3 regions of the Methylocystis sp. MJC1 genome follow, and region 1 is predicted to be linked to each of the others. Evidence: predicted binding sites of a transcription regulator. Region 1 holds the regulator's gene; each other region holds the start of a gene.
What was found. Region 1 encodes PhoB, which activates phosphate uptake and scavenging genes when phosphate is short. Its sites were predicted from a motif close to TGTCATNNANCTGTCAT; they were not measured.

Region 1 (6,356 bases):
GCCGGCAGACAATGCATGAAGATCGCGTCCTTGGCGGCGGCGCGCATGAGTTTGGCGTCGACCTGATATGGCGCGAGAACCCGGCGACGGAAGTCCTCATCCTCATCGCCCATGGAGACCCAGCAATCGGTAATGACCGCCTGCGCGCCGGCGACGGCGGCGTGAGGGTCGGCCATGACGTTCATGGCGCAGCCGTTGGCCTTGGCCCAATCGAGGAGGGCTTGCGGCGGCGCGAGCTCGGGAGGGGTCGCGACATTGATCGTGAAACCGAAGCGCGCGGCGGCGTGCACCCAGCTCGCCAGCACATTGTTCGAGTCGCCGACCCAGGCGACCGTGCTTCCGTCGATGCGGCCGAGGCGCTCCTCAAAGGTCAGCAGATCGGCCATGATCTGGCAGGGATGCGAGAGCTTGGTCAGCCCGTTGATGACCGGCACGGTGGCGTGGCGGGCAAGCTCGGTCAAATCCTCGTGCGACAAAATGCGGATCATCACCGCGTCGACAAAGCGCGATAGAACGCGCGCCGTATCGGCGATGGTTTCGCCGCGGCCGAGCTGCATCTCGCCGCCGGTGAGCATGATCGTCTCGCCGCCGAGATCGCGCATGGCGATATCGAAAGAGACGCGCGTGCGGGTCGACGGCTTGTCGAAAACCATCGCCAGATATTTGCCGGCGAGCGGGCGCTCTGCGGGAGGCATGCCCTTCACGCGCTTGGCTTTGAGGGTTTTGGCAAGCTCGAGGATCTGGCGCAGCTCTTGGCCGGGAAGATCGCAGATATCCAGAAAATGACGCGGCCGCGTCATGGTGTGCGCGGTCATCATACCGCCCCCAATTGCTCGGCTTTCGCGGCGAAATGCGCGCAGGCCCGATCGAGGCGCTGAAATGCCTCCGATATGTGGCTCTCGTCGATAATGAGCGGCGGGAGCAGGCGAACGACATTATCCCCGGCGATTGGAAGGAGGAGCTCTTCCGTGCGCGCTGCGGCGGCGAATTCCCCATTGGGAACGCGCGTCTTGATGCCGAACATCAGCCCTTCGCCGCGAATGGCTTCGATCACGCGTGGATGGCGGTCGTGCAGCTCCGCGAGACGCTGGCGGAGATGGCCGCCCAACGCGGCGACGCGCGCGAGGAAGCCCTCGGCGAGAACGACGTCCAGCACGGCGCCGCCCACTGCGGTGGCGAGCGGATTGCCGCCGAAGGTCGAGCCATGCGTGCCTAGCGTCATGCCTTTGGCCGCCTCTCGCGTGGCGAGGCAAGCGCCGAGCGGGAAACCGCCGCCGAGACCCTTGGCCAGCGCGACGATATCTGGCGTGACGCCGGAGTGCTCGCAGGCCAGGAATTTTCCGGTGCGGCCGACGCCGCATTGAACTTCGTCCAGCACGAGCAGCAGGCCGCGCTCATCGCACAAAGTGCGAAGCTTTCGCAGGAATTCATGCGGGAAGACGCGCAGACCGCCCTCGCCCTGCACGGGTTCGAGCAGCACGCCCGCGGTTTCCTCGGTGATGGCGGCTTCGACAGCGGCGAGATCATCGAAGGGGACCTGGTCGAAGCCGTCGAGCGGCGGACCGAAGCCTTCGAGATATTTCGGATTGCCGCCGGCGGCGATGGTCGCGAGCGTGCGTCCGTGAAAGGCGCCCTCGAAGGTAATGAGGCGGTAGCGCTCCGGCTGGCCATTCGCCGCATGATATTTGCGGGCGGTTTTGATGGCGCATTCCACGGCTTCGGCGCCAGAATTCACGAAGAACACCGTGTCGGCGAAGGTCGCCGCTACGAGACGCTCGGCAAGCGCTTCGGCCTGGGGAATGCGGAAGAGATTGGAGACGTGCCACGGCTTTTCGGCGGCGGCCTTGAGGGTCTCGACAAGATGCGGATGCTCATGGCCGAGCGACAGCACCGCCACGCCCGAAGCAAAATCGAGATAGCGGTCGCCGTTTTCTGTAAAGAGCCATGCGCCTTCGCCCCGAGAAAAGGCGATGTCGGCTCGCGCATAAGTCGGATAGAGCGCAGAAGTCAAAATCATGCTCCAAGCCAACAGATCCGCCGCTTTGGCGGTTGGGCCAAAAAACAAAGCGCCGCCCTTTCGGGGCGGCATTTTGAGAAGTCGATTTTATGCGGGCGCGCTGTTTCGGTCAAATCCTAACGTCGTGGCCAACTTGGCGGCCGCGCCGAGACGCCTTTCATTTGACGTTTGGCAGGCGGTGAGTCGCCACGGCAACACTGTCGGGGAAATGCGCTCAGAAAGGCTGTGTAGAACGCCCCGTCCTGCTTGCCAGCGACTCTTGCCCGTGATTCAAAGGTTTTGTTAAGTTTTTCTCGCCGGGTCGGTCGCGTTGTTTCCGCCTGGCGCTTCTCGAGTTTCGGTGCGCGCGACGTCGCCGCTGGTTGGGTCCAGCGCAGCGAGAGTTGGTGGATTCTGTCCGGTTGCGCGCTCGAACCGGCCGCTTGGAGGTCAAAATGTCTTGGACCGATGAACGCGTCGACCTGTTGCGTAAGCTTTGGAGCGACGGTCTCAGCGCGAGTCAGGTGGCTGCCGAACTTGGCCCCGGCATCACGCGCAATGCGGTGATCGGCAAGATCCACCGTCTTGGCCTCGCCGAACGGGCGAAGACGGCCAATGCGCCGCGTCCGCGCGCCGCCAAGGCGGCCCCTCGGCAGGCGGCGGTTTCCGCCCCCGCCGCATCTGCGCCTCGCGTCGGTGGACACGCCGTGCTCGGTAATGTCGCGCTTGCGTTTACACCCGAGACGGTCGTGGTTGCGCGCGTGACGCCGAATGAGGAGGTCGTCATCCCGATGTCGGAGCGCGTGACGCTGATGGAGCTGCGCGAGTCCATGTGCCGTTGGCCGATGGGCGATCCGACGACGCCGGACTTCCGCTTCTGCGGCGGCAAGTCGCCGATCGGCGGCGGCCCTTACTGCGCGCATCACGCCCGTATCGCCTATCAGCCGGCGCAGGATCGCCGTCGCGCCCGCGAGCAGCTCAGAGCGCCGCGCTACGCTTAAATGAAATCGGCCGCGGGGGTAACGCGGCCGAAGGTCAGTCTCGACCAAAGGTCTCGTCGAAAGAATAGCCGGAGCCGCGCACAGTGCGGATCGGGTCTTTTTCCCGGCCGCGGATGAGCGCCTTGCGAAGCCGTCCGACATGCACGTCCACCGTGCGCTCGTCGATCTCCGCCGACATGCCCCAGACGCTGTCGAGGAGCTGGGCGCGCGTGAAAACGCGGCCGGGCTTCTCCATGAAATATTCGAGCAGCCGGAACTCGGTCGGGCCCAGGTGGATTTCCCGGCCCGAGCGGCGCACGCGACGCGTCTCGCGGTCGAGGTCGATATCGCCCAGCGTCAGCTTTGAGGCGACGCGCTCCGGCCGGGCGCGACGCAGCAAAGCGCGCACGCGCGCCATCAGCTCCGGGGTCGAGAAGGGCTTGACCACATAGTCGTCGGCGCCGACCGAAAGCCCGCGCACGCGCTCGGCCTCCTCGCCGCGCGCGGTCAGCATGATGATCGGCATGTCGCGGGCGGTGTCGCGCGCGCGCAGGCGGCGGCAGATTTCGAGGCCCGAGACGCCGGGCAGCATCCAGTCGAGCAGCATCAGGTCCGGCGGCGATTCCGCGATGCGCAGCTCCGCTTCGTCGCCATTATCGACGTGCTCGACCTGATAGCCTTCCGCCTCCAGATTATAAACCAGCAGCGTCGCCAGCGGGATCTCGTCCTCGACGACGAGAATCCTGGGGGCGCGGTCGCTCTTGCCGTCCCGGGTGATGGTCGGCGCGGTCGTCGTCTCACTCATGCGATGCTTCGCTCTCTGCGCTCAAAACGCCCGACCGTGCTTTGGGGCGCTCGAGCGGCATGGATTCGCCTGTCACGAGATAGACGATGGTCTCGGCGATATTGGTCGTGTGGTCGCCGATGCGTTCGAGGTTCTTCGAGCAGAACAGAAGATGCGTGCAGAACGAGATGTTGCGCGGATCTTCCATCATGAAGGTGAGAAGATCGCGAAACACCGAGTCTTCCAGCGCGTCGAGATCGGCGTCGTTCATCCAGACGGTGCGGGCGCGTTCTTCGTCACGCAGCGCATAGGCGTCGAGCGCGTCCTTAAGCTGCGTCGCCGCGATTTCATGCATCGACTTCAAGCCGACGATGGCGCGGGGCAAACGGGCCTCGGAGGCGATCTTCAGGGTGCGCTTGGCGATATTCTTGGCGAGGTCGCCGATCCGCTCGATGTCGCCGGAGATGCGGATTGCGGCGATGCATTCGCGTAGATCGACCGCCAGCGGCTGCCGGCGGGCGATGGTCATCACGGCGTTTTCCTCGATCTCGCGCTGGAGCGCGTCGAGCCGCGCGTCGCTTGCGACGACCTGCTTTGCGAGCTCGAGGTCGAGGTTGGACAATGCGTCCATCGCCTCGGCGAGCATTTTCTCCGCAACGCCGCCCATCTCGGAGATGCGACGTCCCAGCGCCTCGAGATCGCGGTCATAGGACTTGACGGTATGGTCAGTCATCGCTCGTTCCTTAAATGGGATTCAGCCGAAGCGGCCGGTGATGTAGTCCTGCGTGCGCTTTTCTCTCGGCCGGTTGAAGACGTCGTCGGTGTCGGCGAATTCGATGAGCTCGCCCAGATACATGAAAGCGGTGTAGTCGGAGACGCGCACCGCCTGCTGCATATTATGGGTCACGATCGCGATCGTGTATTGCGAGGAAAGCTCCTCGATCAGCTCTTCGACCTTCGCCGTCGAGATCGGGTCGAGAGCGGAGCAGGGCTCGTCGAAGAGCATGACCTCGGGCTGCACGGCGACGCTGCGGGCGATGCATAGGCGTTGCTGCTGGCCGCCGGAAAGGCCGAGCCCGCTCGCCTGCAGCTTGTCCTTCACCTCGTCCCAGAGCGCCGCGCCGCGCAAAGCCTCTTCGACGCGGATGTCCATATCGGCGCGCGACAATTTCTCGTAGAGGCGGATGCCGAAAGCGACGTTCTCATAGATCGACATGGGGAAGGGCGTCGGCTTTTGGAAGATCATGCCGACGCGGGCGCGCAGGGCGTTGAGGTCGATCGCCGGATCGAGGATGTTCTCGCCGTCGAGCAGCACCTCGCCTTCGGCGCGCTGACCCGGATACAGGTCGTACATGCGGTTGAGCACGCGCAGCAGGGTGGACTTGCCGCAGCCCGACGGGCCAATGAAGGCCGTCACCTTATGGCTGTGCAGCGGCAGCGAGACGGATTTGAGCGCGCGCGTCGAACCGTAATAGAAATCGAGGCTGCGCACCGAGATCTTGGTGGCGGACTGGTTCACCTGAGCGAGGGCGTTCATTTCGATTTTCTCCGGCCGGCGCTCAGCGCGCGGGCAGTGATCGACAGGGCGAGAACGGCGAGGGTGATCAACAGGGCGCCCGTCCAGGCGAGCTGCTGCCAATCTTTGTAGGGCGACAAGGCGAACTGGAAGATGACGACCGGCAAGCTCGCCATCGGCGCGTTGAGGTCGGTGCTCCAGAATTGGTTGTTGAGCGCCGTGAAGAGCAGCGGCGCGGTTTCGCCCGAGACGCGCGCCACAGCGAGCAGAATGCCCGTGACGAGTCCGGCCTTGGCGGCGCGATAGGCCACCTTGCCGATGACGAGCGCGCGCGGCGCGCCGAGCGCGGCGGCGGCTTCGCGCATCGAGCCGGGCACGAGCAGCAGCATGTCTTCGGTCGTGCGCAGGACGACCGGGACGACGAGCAGGGCGAGGGCGACGGCGCCGGAGATGCCGGAGAAATGCCCCATGGGCCCGACGAGCAGCGTGTAGACGAAAAGGCCGATGACGATCGACGGCGCGCTCAGCAGGATGTCGTTGATGAAGCGCACGACGGCGGTCAGCTTCGAATAGCGGCCGTATTCCGCCATATAGGTGCCGGCCAGCATGCCGAGCGGCGCGCCGATGGCGACGCCGATCACGGTCATCACGAGCGAGCCGGCGATGGCGTTCACGAGGCCGCCTTGGCTGCCGGGCGGCGGCGTCGTTTGGGTGAAGACGGCGGGCGAAAGGCCGCGAAGGCCTTCATAGAGAAGCGCAACGAGGATCAGCAACAGCCAGGTCAGGCCGAAGATCGCGGCGCCCCAGGCGAGGGTCGTCGCCAGTGAATTGCGCCGGCGGCGGGTGGCGTAGAGCGACATGGCGCGGGCTCCTTAAGCCGACTTCCGCTCGATGCGCATCAGCATGTAACGCGCGATCGCCAGAACGATGAAGGTGATGACGAAGAGGATCAGGCCGAGCTCGATGAGGGCCGATGTGTAAACATCGCCGACGGCCTCGGTGAATTCATTGGCGATGGTCGCCGAGATGGTCGTGCCGGGCGCGAATAGCGAGGGCGAGATTTTATGCGCATTGCCGATG
Region 2 (6,356 bases), 1.3 Mb from region 1:
GAAATGCTCCTTGCCGGCAAAAGCGACAGGCTCGCGCAACAGCGCCGCCGTCCCGACGCCATTGGCGCCGAGGCTCGCTTCGCGCCAGTCCGCACCGATGCGCGCCATCTGCATACCGCCCGCCCATATCCGCCGACCGGAGTCGAGCAGATGGATCACGCGGCCGGCCGCATCGGTCAGCAGGAGCGTAACGTCCGCGTCGTCGAGCAGCGCGCCGAGTTCGTAGATCATCGCCGAGAGATGCGATGCGACGGCGCCGTTCGCGGCGCGGGACGTCGCGTCGACGTCGGGAGCGAAGCCATCGCCCTGGCGTTGGCGCGGCGGAAAATCCACGCCGGTCGGCAGCGCATGGTCTTCGACGCAGCGCATCCAGGCGTCCGCCACCAGCGGCCGCACCCAATCCACGCCGCAAGGGGCTTGTCCCGTCTGCTTCATCCAATCCCAGGCGACGCCCGGGCGGTCCACCCCATAGAGGCCTGTCGCTTCGGCGGAACAGAGCACGCCCGCGAAAGCCCCCTCGCGTTCCACGCAGGGCTGTCTCACTATGAAGTCGCTCAAGGCGATCCTCCCGATGATGAATGTCGTCGTGGCGCGGCGGCATGCAGCGCGGCGACGGCTTTCGCTCGCCATTCCTAAGGAATGGCGAGCGCTTCTGGTCGAGTGAGAGGCGTCGGTCCTTGGATCAGGCGCTCGTGGCCGATTGCGGCCGCTGCCCGCGAAGCGGGACGTATCTTTGCAGCGCTTCCGTCAGATAGTCCGACAAGAGCGCGAAGATCACGCCCGCCAGGAGCGGAACCGCGACGGCGATCGGATTGTCTTGCGACAGCGCGATGATTCTCTCGCCACGGTCCGAGACGCCCGCGAGCGCGAAAAGCGTCGCATAGCCGAGGATCGCGACGGCGAAGTCGCTGAGCGCCGACAGTCGCGACGCGAAGACGAGGACGCCGAGCGTGATCGCCACGGCGATCGCCGTCCACGCCGGAGCGCCCAGCGTCTCGCCATAGGGGAGACGCGTTGAGAGAGCCAGGGCGACGCCAGCGAGAACGACGCCGGCAAGAAGATGAAGAAGCGCTTTCTTCACGCCCTCGATCTTGCCGCCGAAGTGGTAGTAGCCGGCCCAGCCGATCAGAATGGGAAAGAGCTGCGCGCCGTAGTGGGCGGCAGGCCCCTCGGCGAGAAAGGCGGCCACGCCGCCGAGCGCGCCAATGCTCACGGCCCGATATATCGAGATGCTCATGATAAAATTCCTCTAGTCCCGCGCGATCGACGATCGGCGCGTGCGAATGAATCCCTTGGGTTGGCCGTTCAATCGAACAAAGCCGCCCGGCAGTTGACGATGACTGTTGAGGGGATCAGACGCCGCGCGGCGGGGGCGCGCGAGGACAGAGGGCGCGCAGCTCTGGCGCGACGATGACGGCGTCGATCTGATCATCGCACGCCGGAGAAGCGGAAACGGTTTCCAGAGGCAGGATTTCGACGGGAGCGCGCCCCGCATCGGCCTCGATGAAAGAGCTGCAATGCAGAACGCAGCAGGGGCCGACATGCTGTTGCTCGACCGGCTTGGACGAATCCCTATTCGCCGTGTCCGCGTTCTGGCAGATCGTTCCGAACAGCGGGCCGGCGGCGCCATTGGCGGTCGCGCCGGCTGCGAATCCGATCGACGCCGCTTGCAACAGCAAGAGGATCGCAACCGCCGCGCTCACGACCGCTCGGGTCGCGACGGCTCGGGCTGAGGCCGTCCGCGCGATGCTCCGATATGACCGGCCTGACGCTTTCAAGATCGCTCACCCCGCGTGTCGGATCGAGACGCGCTATAGCAGCGATACAGGGTCCAGCGACCGCTTGTCGCACGCAATGCGGCAGGTTGTCGCGCATGTGTCTTGCGAGAGCGACGCGCTGGCGTCGCCGCCGCGCCGCGCCGGCCGCGTATGCGCGACCTGCGTCGCCCGCTTCGTCCGACGCCATGCGTGGCCTCCTCGAGGAGGAAGGCCTTCAGCCTCTTAGCGGCTATGTCGGCCTGCTCCGTGAAGGAGAGCGTATCGACGAGCCGGCCGCGACGATCCACGAGATAGACGAGCGTCGTGTGGTCGATCGTGTAGCCGCCGCCTTCGAGAGGAACCTTGCGCTGATAGACCCGAAAGGCCCGCGCCGCTCGCGCGATATCGTCAACCGATCCCGTCAGTCCGACAACGCGCTGTCCGAAGGACCCGACAAAATCCGAGAGGAGCTCGGGCGTATCATGTTCGACGTCGAGACTGACGAACAGAATCTCGAAATCGGAAGCATCTGCGCCAGCCTCCTTCACGACGCTGGTCAGCTCGAGCAGTGTCGTCGGGCACGCCTCAGGACATCTCGTGAAGCCGAAGAACAAGGCAAAGGGACGTCCGAGCATCGAGCGGTCGTCGACCGCTTCGCCAGTAGACGATGTCAGACGAAACGCCGGCGCGGCCTTGCGCGGCGCCGCGATCGCGTCGCGAGGCCGCGGCGCCGCCTGCAGCATCGGAATGACCATCACCGCCGATACGGCCGCGCAGACGATCCATGTGGTCTTCAGGCGCTTCACAGCCACGTCTTTGGCTCTGGCGCCCAACGGCGCATCGAACGCCCCGAGGCGCATTTCGTAAGATGAAGCTTCGGGCGGAATGGAGGTCGAAGCTTCGATGCTCGCGCACCGCCTGACTCGGAATTTCGGTAGAACGCCGCGCAAAAAAGCCGGCGACGGCGGCACGATTTCCTGCGCCCCTCGTGTTGGCGCTCCGCGGATGGTTTGCACCGGCGCCTCGACGCTCGCCTCGCGCAACGCTGCGGCCAGCCGCTCGACGATCCTTTCGCGTTCGGCGGGCAGGACATCACGCGCGATTTCGAATTGGCGCGCGGCTCCTGCGATCTCGACGCGCTGGCAGACACCTGCGTCGTCGACGCGCCGGAAGACTCGGACCGCCTTCACTCTGCGTCGACTGACGAGCTCGCCGTCGACATAGCGTGAGATGCAGACAATGCCTCGCTCGATCGTCATGCACTCCGTGACGCGCCGCTTCGCAAACAGCGACGAGCAGGCCCAAGCGAGGCCGACGATGGAAAGAGCGCCGACGATCTGCGCGTTCGCCTCGATCGCGAAGATGGCCGACAGGCTCTCGAACGCGGCGTATGCGAGCACGAGCATCAGCACGCGCTTGCAGGCCGTTCTCTTCATCTCGCGCCTTCTGGCCGACGCTTCAGCGCGAATGTCGCCGGCGTCCAAGGCGGAGTCGATCAAGACGGTCGAGCGCGGTCGAATAAGCACGAGCATTTACCGGTGCGTTGAAATGGGTCGAAAGCCCCGCGTGCGGGACATAGGAAAGAAGACGCGACGGCAATGCGTAGATGCGCCTACGTCGATCCGAGATCCTCGAACGGAAGAACGAGATAGACCATAAGAATCGTCGAGCTATTGCGTCAATTGCCGCTGGGCAATAAATCCTGCGACAGGACGTCGCGTTCAATAAATGGACAGTTTTGCGCGCCTCGGAGCTGTCGTTTCCCCGATCGAAAATTACGACAGCCTCATGATCCGCTCTCTGTTCGCGAATCTGACTGGAAATTCGCGCATATGTATCAACACTATTCATCGCGGCTCGCCGTATTTACAGCATAAGCACTGTGAACCGTCGGCCGCCGCCTGAGAATGCCGGTGGTTCCGAATTTTGCCGGCTCGGATCGTGCTCTGGCGCCGATGTTGCCGAACGCTGGCCATGAGCAGAACGAGCCATACCCGGTCCAGACGACGCAATCCCGTTATTGCTGTCGCGCGAGGCATTCTTTGTTTCGGTCTCGGAGCCAGCGCGGGCGTCGCTGGCCCTCTCGACGTCGAGGTGGAGCATCCGTGGTGCGCGGCGTCTCCAAAGGGCGTCGTCACGGGCGCCTGCTATGTGACGGTGCGGAACCTAGGAACGACGCCGATCAGAATCGTCGGCGTGGATATCGCCGTGTGCAACCATACGGAACTGCATGAAACGGATGTCGCCGACGGGATCATGAAAATGCGCCCCGTCCCTCGCGGCGTCGAAATCCCCGCCAAAACATCGGTCGACTTTCATACCCACGGCTATCATCTCATGCTCCTCGAGCTGAAATCATCTTTGGAGCTGGGGCAAAGGATCGAAGGTTCCCTACGCTTCGAAAGCGGCGGCTCGAAGAAGATCGAGTTTCATGTGGAGACACGGCGACTGTAGCACGCCCCCTCGCGTCGCTGTGGACGGCCACCGGGAAGGCTCATCTCGGCTCCGCCTGCGGAAGCGTCACTCTAAAGTTCGCACCCGCGCCCCGCTTCCCCCGGCTTGACCCGCCGTGGTGGCGACGACGCGCCCTCGCTCTGGGAGAGCGGCAACACCTGCTCGACGAGCGCCTGAATGCGCAGCAGACACGCGCAAGCAAACATTGCCCACCACGGGAGTGGCCGTAATCGGCTGTGTCGCTCGGCCAATTAGATTGACACAGCAGACCGCAAAATCTGGCCGCTTGCTTCCCCAGCTTCTCAGCTGGCTGGCCGCGTTTCTCGTAAGTGGCTGATTAGAATGGTGGGCGCGACAGGGATTGAACCTGTGACCCCTACGATGTCAACGTAGTGCTCTCCCGCTGAGCTACGCGCCCCCTTCCGGGGTTCCGCCTTGGCGGCGGCTCGGGTGGCGTGTGTATAGTGGCGGACGCGGCGGGGCGCAAGCGCCTTTGTGCAGAAAAATTTCACGGCCATGCGGCACCGCGAAAACCCCACCAGCAGCGGCCTGGCAGGAGGGGGAGTTAACAGCCTATTGAAGCCGGATGTCGCCCGAACGAAAGATTTATGACGCTGCGACAATTCTTGTCTTGCGAGCCTCTCCCATTGTGGCATGCTTGACCGTGCGCTCCTCGCGAGAGGGGAAAGTCACAAAGGAGGTTTCGCATGTCCTTACAGGGCCATATCGTCGAACTCCAACGTCGCCACGAGGCGCTCGAGAAGGAAATCGAGAAAGAGCAGCTTCACCGCAATGCCGACGAAGTCAAAATCATCGAGTTGAAGCGCAAGAAGCTGCAAATAAAGGACGAGCTCGTCAAATTGGCGGCCAGCGAAACACGCCACTGACGCAGGCCCGAACGGGGCGGGAAGCTCTTTCCGCCCCGTCGCTTTTCACCCTTTCCGGATCACGCCTGCGGGTCACCGCGCGCCTGACACCAGCAGCTTGTAGTTGATCGCGTCGACGATCGCCTCGAAAGAGGCGTCTATCACATTGGCCGAGACGCCCACCGTCGACCAGCGATTCCCCTCCCCGTCCGCGCATTCCACCAGAACGCGCGTCACTGCGTCCGTGCCGCCCTGGAAGACGCGCACGCGGTAATCCACAAGCCGGACGTCGTCGACGAATTTCTGATAGGCGCCAAGATCCTTTCGCAGCGCGACATCGAGCGCATTGACCGGGCCGTTGCCTTCGGCCGCCGAGATGCGCGTCTCGCCATGAACATTGATCTTGACGATCGCCTCGGCGCCCTTGTCCTCGAAGCCGTTGCGCGCGAAGCGCCGATCGACCGCCACGCTATAGCGCTCGATGTCAAAATAATGTGGGGCTTCGCCGAGCACGCGCTTGGCGAGCAGAAAGAAGGACGCGTCAGCGCCTTCATAGGCGTAGCCCTGCGATTCCTTCTCCTTCACCTCGTCGAGCAGGCGAGTCAGGCGCGGATCGTTCTTGTCCAGCGTCACGCCGAGGCGCGTCAGCTCGGCAATGATATTGGACCGCCCGGCCTGGTCGGAGACCAGCACCCGACGCTGATTGCCCACCGTTTCCGGCGCCACATGCTCATAGGTGCGCGGGTCGGTCAGCACGGCGGAGGCGTGAATGCCAGCTTTCGTCGCGAAGGCGCTGGCGCCCACATATGGCGCGTGGCGGTTCGGCGCGCGATTGAGAAGCTCGTCCAGCGCATGGCTGGTGCGCGTGAGATGCGCCAGCTTCTCGCGCGTAACGCCAATCTCGAAGCGCGCGGCGTATTCATCCTTGAGCAGCAGCGTCGGGATGATGGTCGTAAGATTGGCGTTGCCGCAGCGCTCGCCCAATCCGTTGAGCGTGCCCTGAATCTGCCGCGCGCCCGCGCGCAGGGCCGCCAATGAATTCGCCACCGCCTGCCCCGTGTCGTCGTGGCAATGCACGCCGATATGATCGCCCGGAATAATCTTGGCGACCTCCGCGACAATGCGCTCGACCTCATGTGGCAGCGTGCCGCCATTCGTGTCGCAAAGCACCACCCAGCGCGCGCCGGCCTCGTACGCCGCCTTGGCGCAGGCGAGCGCATATTGCGGATTGTCCTTGAAGCCGTCGAAGAAATGCTCGCAATCGACGGCCGCTTCTTTC
Region 3 (6,356 bases), 1.0 Mb from region 1:
CGCCTGCTGCTGCGCCAGCTGCGCGGCGGCGATGAGCCGGAAATAATGCTCGGCGTGCTGCAACAGGCTCTCGGCCATGATCGTGTCGCCGGAAGACTGCGCATCGCGGGCGAGCTGCAAATATTTCTCGGCGACATGCTGGGCGGTGCCGCGGATTTTGACGTCTGGACCGTTCGACTCGTAAGAGCGCGTCAGTGGGTTCGGCCCTTTCCGGCCGCTGCGCCCTCGCATTCTCTTGTTTTGTCCTGGTCTCATAATTCCCCCGAAAGCTTCGCGCAATTCATGCGCAAATGACGCAAAATGGCAGGTCTTCGCCATGCCGTTCCTTCCGCCGAAGGAAAACTCGCTCTGATCGCTCCGCAGGCGCGCGTGTTGACAGATCCTTGCCGGGGCGTTGGTCGCGCCCGCATGTGATCCTGTTTGCTGCCGCTTAGCCCTGCGCGATTCCCTGTATCGCCTGACGACTCGCCTGGCCTCCCGGCGCGGTCGTCTCATGCCAACCAAACGAACATCGAAGGTCGCACATCTTCAAGGGAGGCGCGCCGTGATGATCAGCGTGGCTTTATCCGCCGGGATCATGCAGCTTACACGCCAGCCTCGCCGGCCTGTCCTGAGGCACCGCTCGCGAAGCGGGCCTGGAATGTCGAGATCCCATCTCGATTTCGTTTAGCTGATATAGTTCAGACTATAGAGACTGCATCCCCTCGAGCCAAGTCCGGCGGCGCGTTTAAATCATCAAATTGAGGGCACTGTAGCCAATATGTCACGTCGGCGCCTAAGCCGGACGCGCCGCGACGACGCGCTCGTGGCCGCCGGCGTCTCGCCCCACGCGCGCGATGGCGAAACCCTTGGCCCCAAGGAGCGAGGCCACGCTCACGGCCTGATCGCAGCCGACCTCGAATGCGACAAGCCCGTCGGGTTTCAGCAATCGCGACAGATCTGAGACAATCTCGCGGTAGCAGGCCAATCCATCACGGCCGCCATCGAGCGCGAGAGCCGGATCATAGAGGCGGACCTCCGGATCGAGGGCGGGAATATCGCCGGCGCGCACATAGGGCGGGTTGGAGACGATCACATCGAAGGGACCAGCGAGCGATTCGCCCCATCTCCCCCGCACCACTGTCGCGCGGTCCGAGAGGCCGCAGCGCGCGAGATTTTCGGCCGTCGCCGCGCAGGCGAAAGGCGACAGGTCGACCGCCACCGCGTGCGCCATCGGCAATTCGCTCAGCAGGGCGCAAGTAATTGCCCCCGAGCCTGCGCCGAGATCAAGAATTGCAAGCGGCGCGTCGCTCTTGTCGACGAGCGCCAGAGTGGTTTCGACGAGAGTTTCCGTGTCGGCGCGCGGGTCGAGAACATGGGGAGAGACGACGAGATCGAGCGTCCAGAAGCCACGTTCCCCAAGAATGCGCGAGACTGGCTCGCGCGCGGCCCGGCGCGCGGCGAGGCGCGAAAGCCGGTCGGCTTCCTCGTCGGAGATCGGCGCCTGGGGAGACATCGCCAGCTCCAGGCGCGAGAGCCCAGCTGCGGCGCGCAGCAGGGCTCTCGCGTCGTCCTGGGCTTGCGTGGCCTCCACGCCGCTGTCGTTCAGATAGGCCGCGACCTGCGCGATCGCCTGAGCCCTGGAGGGCGGCGCCTCCTGCGCGGCAGGCGCTGGCGCTGGGTCGCGGCGCATATCCATCTAGGCGCTCTGGGCGATCAGCGCCGACAGGCGCTTGGCGAAGGCGGCCGGGTCGACCGGCGCCTCGCCGTCGGCGACGCGCGCGAGATCGAGCAGGAGATATAGCCGATCGGCCGCGCCCTCACGGCCCTTGTCACGCAAGCTCGTCACAAGCGCCGCGACGGCGGGATGCTTCGCGTTGATCTCCAGCACCGGCTTGCCGAAGAGCCCCTTCTGTCCGGTTTCGGCCAGAATGCGCGCAAGCTGCCGGTCGAGTCCCTTTTCGGATGCGACGAGACATGCGGCGCTTTCGGTCAGCCTCGTCGATACGCGCACGTCTTCGACCGAGTCCGCCAGCGTCTCCTTGAGCGCAGCGACCAGATCGCCGACGTCGGCGACTGGCGAGGTTTCTTCCTTGTTGTCTTCAAGAAGCGCAACAGCGTCGATGTCGGCCGCGCCTTGCGTCACGGATTTGAATGGCTTGCCATCGTAGCCGAGCGCGCTCGTCACCCAGAAGGCGTCGACGGCGTCATCGAGCAGCAGAACTTCGACGCCTCTTGCGCGGAAGCCTTCGAGCTGTGGGCTCGAGGCAAGGCGCTTCGTGTCGTCGCCGGTGATGTAATAGATGGCGGTCTGATTCTCCCGAAGATCGGCCACGTAATCCTTCAGTGTGCGCGTCTCGCCATCGGATTTCGTCGAGGTAAAGCGCGCAATTGCGAAGAGATCATCGCGGCGGCTGGGATCTTCGTGCAGGCCTTCCTTCAGAACGGAACCGAAGTTCTCCCAGACTTTCGCAAACTTCTCGGGCTCGCTCTCGGCGAGCTTCTTGAGTTCCTGCAGGAGACGCGTCGCGACCGCCTTGCCGATCGAGGCGATGACAGGACTCTTCTGCACCATCTCGCGCGAGACATTGAGGGGAATATCCGCGCTGTCGACCACGAGCCGCACGAAGCGCAGCCAGGCGGGGAGAAGCTCGACGTCGCGCGAGATGAGCACGCGGCGCACGTAAAGCTTCGACTTGCTCTTGCGCGCGGGCTCGAAGAGATCGAAAGGACGCGAACCCGGCACGAAGGCGAGGACCGTATATTCCGTCCGGCCCTCCGCGCGCCAATGCACCGTCAGCGCCGGCTCGTCGAAGGAGCCCGAGAGCTGGCGGTAGAAATCCGTATACTGCTCCTCAGTGATCTCCGACTTCGGCTTGGTCCAGAGCGCCAAGCCGTCCGCGATTCGGCGTGGCTCCTTGCCGGGCTCCTCGATGAGGTCGATCGGCGTCGAGACCGCGCCCGAATGTTCGCGCACGATATTCTCGATACGCCACGGCTCGAGAAATTCGTCGGACTCGGCGTTCAGATGCAGCGTCACGCGCGCGCCGACTTTCGGCGCATCGTCGAGCGCGAGCGGCGCGATCGAATAGGTTCCCTTGCCCTGGGATGACCATAGCCAGGCTTTATCGTCGCCCGCGCGTCGCGTCGCGACCTCGACCAGATCGGCGACCATGAAGACCGAATAGAAGCCGACGCCGAATCGCCCGATCAACGACGCGCCTTCGCCGGCGCCCTCTTGGCCGAGCTTATCCAGAAAAGCGCGCGTGCCGGAATTGGCGATGGCGCCGAGCGCGCTGATGAGCTCGTCATGTGACATGCCGACGCCATTATCGGCGACGGTGAGCTGGCGCTTTTCCTTGTCGAGCGAGATGGTGACGAGCGGCGCGCCGGCCTCGGCCGCAAGCCTTTCGTCTGAGAGCGATTCGTAGCGAAGTTTTTCGCAGGCGTCGGCAGCGTTCGAAATCAGCTCGCGAAGGAAAATCTCGCGCTCCGAATAGACGGAGTGGGTCATCAGTTCGAGGAGCTGCGAGACATCAGCCTCGAAGCCGAACTGAGTGCCTTGCGGCGCTTCGGCTGTAACAGCGTCTTTGGTCATGAGGGCTCCAAATCGGTCAGGCTCCGGCGCGGGAGTCCCGATTAAAAAGGAAAAATTGGCGGCCTTGCGGCGCGCTGCTTGAGTTTGTCATTTGTCCGAAAATTGCAAGTGGAGAGTGGCTAAAGACAGGGCCGGCGCGGGATCTCTCCCGGCCGGCCCGTCATCGCCGGACCTGTTGCGACTTGGAAACGCGCGATCCCGGGGGGCTGGGGGGCTGACGAAAACCGGAAAAGCGCGCCAAAGCCGGTCGCGGCAATGAAGTGAAATATTGGGCTGTCGGTTTGACGAGCAAGGGGCCCAATGCAGGCTAAATTGTGAATAATCGTTGTAGCCGCTGAGGTTGAGGTGAGGGAGGCTCGGTGTGTCAGGCTGATGACAAAGAATGCTTGCCCCGAAGCCCGCATCGCGCGAACATAATGGCAAGCTTGGAGAACATGCATGGCGGAGTCGGAGACGACGGAGCCCAGCCATTCCCGCCCAGCCCTTGTGGTGGTTGCCGGCTCCGGACGCTCGGGGCAGGGAGACCACGCTAAGGGGTGGGAGAACCGGGCAGCGTTACAGGTCTCGTTCGACCGGCGCGAGCTCAACATTCTGTTCAATCTTTACGGCGCGAAGGTCGCCGCCGGCGAATGGCGGGATTACGCGCTCGACTTCACGCCTGCCAAGGCGGTCTTTTCGATCTTCCGCCGAAGCAGCGAAGCGCCTCTCTATCGAATCGAAAAGAATCCCGAGCTGGCGCGCAAGCAGGGCGCCTATGCGGTGATCGCCGCGGGCGGGCTCGTCATGCGGCGCGGGCATGACCTCGCGCGCGTCCTGCGCGTGCTCGACAAGAGCCTGCGAATCGTCGGCGCCGAATAGATAAAAAAAGCCCCGCTCGAGGCGGGGCTTTTCCGGAGCGGGCTAAGGCCCTTGCAACGTTATTAGTCGTTGCGTTGCCCGAAGAGGTAAAGCAGCGACTGGAACATGTTGATGAAGTCGAGGTAGAGCGACAGCGCGCCAAAGACGCTCTTCTTCTGCGCGACTTCGTAACCGTCGCCTTCGTAGTACATGTCCTTGATGTTCTGCGTGTCCCAGGCGGTGAGGCCCGAGAAGATCAGCACGGACAGGATCGACAGCGCGAACTGAAGGCCGCTCGACTGCAGGAACAGGTTGACGAGGCCGGCGATGACGAGACCCCAAACGCCCATGACCAGGAAAGAGCCGAAGGCCGAGAGGTCGCGCTTCGTCATATAGCCGTAGATGCTGAGACCGCCGAAGGCCGCCGCCGTGATGAAGAAGACGCGGGCCACCGATACGCCGGTGTAGACCAGCAGGATCGACGACATGGACAGGCCCATCACCGCCGAGAAGGCGAGGAACAGGTTACGCGCCGTAGCCCCCGACATGGCCTGGGCGCGCGCGCCGATAAAGAAGACGAAGGCGAGCGGCGAGAGCATCACCACCCAGCGAAGCGGCGAGAGATAGAGCGCCTGCCCGAAGGGCGACAAGGCCACCAGCTTGCCCCCGGCAAACTGCGGATTGGCAAGCATGAAGGTGCCGAGCGCCACAAGGCCCGTCACGGCCAAGCCGAGCGTCATATAATTGTAGACGCCAAGCATATAGGCGCGCAGGCCCGCGTCGATCTCGGCCGTGGTCGACCGGGCGACCCCGCGGCCGTAGCCGAAGTTCGAGTTACGGTCGTAATAAGACATAGCGATCCTCTCGATCTCCCAAGGCGGGCGCGGACGGATTTCCGACCATCGCTCGTAGCCTCAACCATTATGGCTCACTGCAATATGGCTTGGCCCGATTTGGGTGGCAAGGCGCGCCTGGATGAACTCTTGTTAAGGTGGTGCGAGGATTAATGGAAAGTAGAGAACGAGCTGGCGTCGCGCCCCTCGTCAGGGGACGCCCCGGATCCGTCATTGCGAGCGGAGCGAAGCAATCCAGGGCAGCGATCGCGGCGCTGGATTGCTTCGTCCTTTGCTCCTCGCAGTGATGGTTGTGCCGCCAGTTCTGGCGTTTTTTGTGCGGGCGCGAAGGCAGCAAGCCCCGTGCCAGGAACCCGCGACTTTCCTCGCAAGCCCGCGCGTCCTGGCGGTTTCAGCACGAAAAACGCGCGGTCGGCCATGGTGCGAAGCCGCATAGATGACCGATTGTCGCACCCTTGCCGTTCAACCGGATTACGCTAACATCGAGGTAAGGGCGTCGCCCGGCTTCCCGCCGGGGCGGCGGGGATTGCGCGGCGCAATGCAGATATCCCGAGGCGCGTGTCCTTGCCGCATGAAGATCAGGAGGAGTAGATGAGTGACGACGCTTCGACCTCGTTGCACTGCTACATGAAGCCGCTCAGACTTCTGGCGGCTGTCGGCGCTTTGGCTTTCCTGGGGCTCCCCGCTGCGCCGGCCGAGGCGCATGGGCGCCTTGGCGCCGCCGAAGGCCGCTGCCGGCTGTTCATCGGCCCCGACATCATGAACTTCACCGGCTACTTGCCGGAGGCCTCGAAAAACGAGTTTTGCGAGGACATCCCCGCGACTGGCCCGATGATCATGGTGCTCGACGCGGAGCAGCAAGAGCTCCGCGACATGAAGATTGAATTACGCATCGTCAAGGATGTGGGCGGTGCGGAGAAGGAGAGCGAGAATCTCGACGCCGTGACCGTCGCCTACCAGCCGCCCAAGGTCTATCCGACCGGCACGGTGAACTTCGAGCACACGTTCAAGGAGGGCGGCTATTTCGTCGGCATCGTCACTGTGACCGGCGACCATGGCGAGCAATGGATGTCGCGCTTTCCTTTCTC

Region 2: OGR47_RS07055 (YdcH family protein) is a predicted target of PhoB. The motif match lies at 4,809-4,825, and genes of this name have one in related genera.
Region 3: OGR47_RS05670 (DUF2794 domain-containing protein) is a predicted target of PhoB. The motif match lies at 3,939-3,955, and genes of this name have one in related genera.

Annotation. Positions count from the first base shown of each region.
Region 1 covers NZ_CP107558.1:152,469-158,824, forward strand. The annotation lists gene argF (ornithine carbamoyltransferase) at 1-815, opposite strand, end outside; gene OGR47_RS00745 (aspartate aminotransferase family protein) at 815-2,011, opposite strand; gene OGR47_RS00750 (GcrA family cell cycle regulator) at 2,452-2,997, shown strand; gene phoB (phosphate regulon transcriptional regulator PhoB) at 3,032-3,781, opposite strand; gene phoU (phosphate signaling complex protein PhoU) at 3,774-4,493, opposite strand; gene pstB (phosphate ABC transporter ATP-binding protein PstB) at 4,515-5,297, opposite strand; gene pstA (phosphate ABC transporter permease PstA) at 5,294-6,136, opposite strand; gene pstC (phosphate ABC transporter permease subunit PstC) at 6,149-6,356, opposite strand, start outside.
Region 2 covers NZ_CP107558.1:1,472,569-1,478,924, reverse strand. The annotation lists gene OGR47_RS07085 (sigma-54-dependent Fis family transcriptional regulator) at 1-558, opposite strand, end outside; gene OGR47_RS07080 (DUF1097 domain-containing protein) at 683-1,237, opposite strand; gene OGR47_RS07075 (hypothetical protein) at 1,353-1,703, opposite strand; gene OGR47_RS07070 (SCO family protein) at 1,775-3,289, opposite strand; gene OGR47_RS07065 (copper chaperone PCu(A)C) at 3,732-4,211, shown strand; tRNA gene OGR47_RS07060 (tRNA-Val) at 4,555-4,629, opposite strand; gene OGR47_RS07055 (YdcH family protein) at 4,919-5,098, shown strand; gene cimA (citramalate synthase) at 5,171-6,356, opposite strand, start outside.
Region 3 covers NZ_CP107558.1:1,174,409-1,180,764, forward strand. The annotation lists gene OGR47_RS05655 (DUF4167 domain-containing protein) at 1-231, opposite strand, end outside; gene prmC (peptide chain release factor N(5)-glutamine methyltransferase) at 776-1,678, opposite strand; gene htpG (molecular chaperone HtpG) at 1,679-3,577, opposite strand; gene OGR47_RS05670 (DUF2794 domain-containing protein) at 4,016-4,435, shown strand; gene OGR47_RS05675 (Bax inhibitor-1/YccA family protein) at 4,498-5,268, opposite strand; gene OGR47_RS05680 (hypothetical protein) at 5,860-6,356, shown strand, end outside.